Regions from separate parts of the Kutzneria chonburiensis genome, predicted to be linked through region 2. Evidence: riboswitches for the same ligand, from Rfam matches in the RefSeq annotation. Region 2 holds a riboswitch; the other holds the start of a gene.
What was found. A riboswitch is a leader RNA that binds a small molecule or an ion and turns the genes downstream of it on or off. The one in region 2 is predicted to bind cobalamin.
Positions count from the first base shown of each region.

Region 1: it holds a riboswitch for cobalamin, as region 2 does, so the genes downstream of both, M3Q35_RS16465 (hypothetical protein) here and cobM (precorrin-4 C(11)-methyltransferase) in region 2, are expected to answer to the same signal.

Region 1 covers NZ_CP097263.1:3,691,621-3,693,817, forward strand. The annotation lists gene M3Q35_RS16460 (aldehyde dehydrogenase family protein) at 1-782, opposite strand, end outside; gene M3Q35_RS16465 (hypothetical protein) at 812-1,099, opposite strand; cobalamin riboswitch at 1,257-1,382, opposite strand; gene M3Q35_RS16470 (SDR family oxidoreductase) at 1,481-2,155, shown strand; gene M3Q35_RS16475 (TetR/AcrR family transcriptional regulator) at 2,178-2,197, shown strand, end outside.
Region 2 covers NZ_CP097263.1:9,317,579-9,319,775, reverse strand. The annotation lists gene M3Q35_RS43315 (precorrin-8X methylmutase) at 1-471, opposite strand, end outside; cobalamin riboswitch at 551-721, shown strand; gene cobM (precorrin-4 C(11)-methyltransferase) at 775-1,611, shown strand; gene cobJ (precorrin-3B C(17)-methyltransferase) at 1,617-2,197, shown strand, end outside.

The DNA.
Region 1 (2,197 bases), 4.8 Mb from region 2:
CCCACTCGGCGGGCGTGATCGACGGCGTCGGTGAACCGGGCGACCGCGTCCTCGTCGATCACCGGGCCCATGAACACCGACCGCTGCGTCGGATCGCCGACCACCACCTCGCCGGCCTTGGCCACCAGCCGGTCCACCAGACCCTGGTACGCCGTCCGTTCGACGTAAACCCTCGAGCAGGCCGAACACTTCTGCCCGGAGAAGCCGAAAGCCGACCGTGAGATGCCGGCCGCGGCGACGTCCAGATCGGCACCGGCCGTCACGACGGCCGCGTTCTTGCCGCCCATCTCGCAGATCGCCGGCTTCGGATACCGCTTGGAAAACCTTTGGTACACCGACATTCCCGCCTGGTACGAGCCGGTGAACGTCAACCCGGCGACGTCCGGGTGCTCGACCACGGCGTTGCCCACCTGGTCACCGCCGAGCAGCAGGTGCAGCGCGTCGGCCGGGATTCCCGCGTCCCGCAGGCATTCCACCAGCTTGACCGCGGTGTAGGTGCCCTGCTCGCTGGGCTTGAGAACCACGGTGTTGCCGGCGGCCAGCGCGGCCCCGGCCGGTCCGGCGGCCAGCGCCATCGGGAAGTTGAACGGGCTGATCACCGCCCACACTCCGTGCGGGCGCAGCACGCTACGGGTGATCTCGTTGGCGGACAGTCGTTCCATCTCGTGCGAGAAGCCGTTGTTGTCCTCGACCTGCCGGCAGTAGTAGCGGATCAGGTCGGCCGACTCCTCGACGTCACCGAGCGCTTCGAGCCGGTTCTTGCCGACCTCGATCGTCATCAAAGCGGCCAGCTCACCGGACCGCTCGCTGATCAGGTCGGCGGCGTTTCGCAGCAGGAAACCCTTTCCGGCCAGGGTTTCGACGCCCAGCCCGAGGCGGCTGCGGCCGTCACGGCTTCGTCCACATCGGACTCGGTGGCGGCGTGGGCGGTGCACAGCACGACCGAGCGATCGCACGGGCTGGTCACGGTGAACGCGGGCCCGTTGCCCGGGATCGTCGCACCGAGCCAGGACTTCGCGACGCGCAGTCCGTTCTCGTAGGAGGCGTGCAGTTCTTCGTTGTCCGACGTCAAAGTCGCGTAGGTGACGCGCGTTGTCACTTCAAACCCTTTCCGGGCACGGCGAAACACACCTACCGGGAACGGCAGGCGTGGGACGGCAGTGACGTCAGAAAGAGGTCCAGCCGCCGAGCGCGCGCGGCATCAGCAGCATCAGGACGCGGAAGGCACCCATGTGTCAGCTCCATCCTCGTGGGCCTCACCGTCGAAGCCCACGGGCGGCAACCTGGCTCTCGACGCCTGGCCGACGTCGAACACAGTGGCGGGACCGCGCCGGAGTCGCACCGGCTTCCCCGCGCCGCGGGCCTTACGCCTCGTTTATAGCAGGGCAAACGCCGCCGCGGGACCCCCTGGACGTCGTGTGGCCCCGGTCACCGTCGCGCTTATTGCACCGTTCGTTCTCAACAGACTATCGTCTTCGGCATGGACTTCACCAAGACCGTTGCCGTAGTGACCGGAGCGAACCGCGGCCTGGGCCGTCACTTCGCCGAGCAGCTCGTCGCCCGTGGCGCCAAGGTGTACGCCACCGCGCGCCGACCCGAAACCATCGACATCGAGGGCGTCACCCCGCTGCGCCTCGACGTCACCGACCACGCCAGCATCGAGGCCGCCGCCGCGATCGCGGCCGACGCCACGCTGCTAATCAACAACGCCGGCCTCGGCGGCGGCGGCGAACTGCTGACCACCCCCCTCGACGAGATCCGCGAGCAGCTCGAGGTGCACTACATCGGTTCACTGGCCGCCACCCGCGCCTTCGCGCCGGTGATCGAGGCCAACGGCGGCGGCGCCGTGCTGAACGTGGCCTCGGTGCTGTCCTGGGCGCACGTCCCCAGCGTCGGCTCGTACTCGGTGGCCAAGGCGGCCGAGTGGGCGATGAGCAATGTGGTGCGCCAGGAGTTGGCGCCCAAGGGCATCACCGTCACCGGTCTGCACGTCGGCTACATGGACACCGACATGGCCGCGCACGTGACCAGCGGCAAGTCCGACCCGGCCGAGGTCGCGAGGACGACCCTCGACGCCGTTGCCAAGGGCGAGGCCGAGGTGCTCTTCGACGAGCTCACCCGGAACGTGAAGGCCGGCCTGAGCGCCGCACTGTAGTTCGTGTGAGAGGTTTGTCCCCATGGTTCGGCACAAGGAGTT
Region 2 (2,197 bases):
GGTCAGTGCCGGGATACCCAACTCGCGTACCGCCCGCTTGGCCTCGACGGCTCCGACGAAACCGGCCGGCAGCGCGATGACGAGCGCCGGTTGAATCTCGCCGGCCCGGCAGCGGGCGACGAGTTCGGTGACTATCGCCACGTCTTGCCCGATGGCCCACACCGCACCGACCGGAGCATTTCGTACGAACTCCTCCAATCCGCAAGTCCGCTCGGCGATGACCGTGGCCGGTCGGCTGGTGATGCCGACGGCGACCATCCGGACGTCGGCGATCACCGGCGCGCCGTCGGCCAGCGCCTGTCGGCCCGCCGCCAGCGCCTGCTCGTCGACCAGCAGGTCGCCGGCCCAGGTGGCGTCGGCGGTGGTGTGCACGAGGCGTTCGACGACGGCCCGCGACAGCGGCCCGAGGCCGGCGGTGTCGACGCGCCGGCGGAGGATTTCGTACGACTCCGACTCGATCGGATGCGGCACTCGCGGCACGTCTCGGTTTCCCCTCGGCTGGACTGTTTCACACCGTAGTCGGCGGTGTCGGCCCGCCGACTCGTCGGTTAACCTGCTCCGCGAGCGTGGTTACGGGAAGCCGGTGCGAATCCGGCGCGGTCCCGCCACTGTGACCGGGAAGTCGTCCCGCAGAGGAACAGCCACTGGGCGCGAGCCTGGGAAGGCGCGGCGACGGCGGTGATCCGGGAGCCAGGAGACCGGCCACGCGACTGACACGCGTCGCACGGAGGATGTGATGGCTGGCATCGGGCTGCGCCTCGGGCAGGGTCCGCGGTGATCCCACCCGGACTGATCTCGTTCGTCGGCGCCGGGCCCGGCGCGGCCGACCTGATGACCTTCCGCGGCGCCGACCGGCTGGCCAGGGCCGACGTCGTGGTGTGGGCGTCGTCGCTGGTGCCGGCCGAGGTTCTCGACCACGCCAACCCGGCGGCGGTGCGACACGACTCCGCCGGCATGACGCTGGAGGACGTGCTCGAGGTCTACGCCGCCCACCCCGACGCGGCGATTGTCCGGCTGCACTCCGGCGACCCGACCGTCTATGGGGCGATCGGTGAGCAGATCGAGTGGTGTCGACGGAGCGGTCGGCCGTACGAAATCGTGCCGGGTGTCGGTTCGCTCGGCGCTGCCGCAGCCGCTGTTGGTTGTGAACTGACTTCACCGACGGTTTCGCAGTCGATCGTGTTAACACGCCTGGCTGGCGGCCGAACGGCTGCCTCGATGCCGGATGGCGAGACGGTCGCCTCGTTCGCATCGCATCGCACGACGATGGCCGTCTACCTCTCCGCCCAACGTCCCGAGCAGTTGCAAGCCGAGCTGCTCGCCGACGGAAACGGGTACGCCGCCGAAACGCCCGCGGTCGTCGTCGCGAAGGCGACGTGGCCGGACGAGCGAATTATCAAAACTACTGTCGGCGAGCTCGCGGCCGAGCTTCGTGCATCCGGCATCCGGACTGCCGCTCTGGTGCTCGTCGGCGAAGCGCTCCGCGACGACCGCGAGGTCCAGCGGACCAGGTTGTACGACCCGGCCTATTCGCACGGGTGCCGGCGGCGGTCGGCCGAGGGCAGCACGGAGGGCCGGCCGATTCCGGTGGAGAAGCGGAGGCTCCCATGACCGGTGTGCTCACCATCGTCGGTCTCGGTCCCGGCGACGCACGACACCGCACGCCGGCCGCGACCGAGGCGATCGCCGATGCCGAGGCGGTCTACGGTTACTCCGCCTATATAGATGCGTGCGACGACATCCTCCACGCCGACCAACTCGTCGTCCGCGGACGAATGACCGAGGAGACTTTGCGCGCCGAGCAGGCCGTCGAGGCCGCGGCCGGTGGACGACGGGTGGTGCTCGTGTCGTCGGGCGACGCCGGTGTGTACGGCATGGCGACGTTGGCGCTGAGCAATGCGTACGAAATCGAGGAAAATGCAAGACCAGAGGTGCGCGTGCTTCCTGGGGTCACCGCGGCGCTCGCTGCCTCGGCGCTCGTCGGCGCCCCGCTTGCGCACGACTTCGCCTGTCTCACGCTGTCCGATCTGCTGACTCCCTGGGAGGAAGTGGAACGTCGACTCCGGGCGGTGGCGGAAGCCGACCTGGCGATTGCGCTGTACAACCCGCGCTCCAAGGGACGGCCGTGGCAGCTCGACCGCGCCCGCGAAGTGTTGCTGGAACGTCGAGCACCTTCTACTCCGGTGGCGTTGGTCGC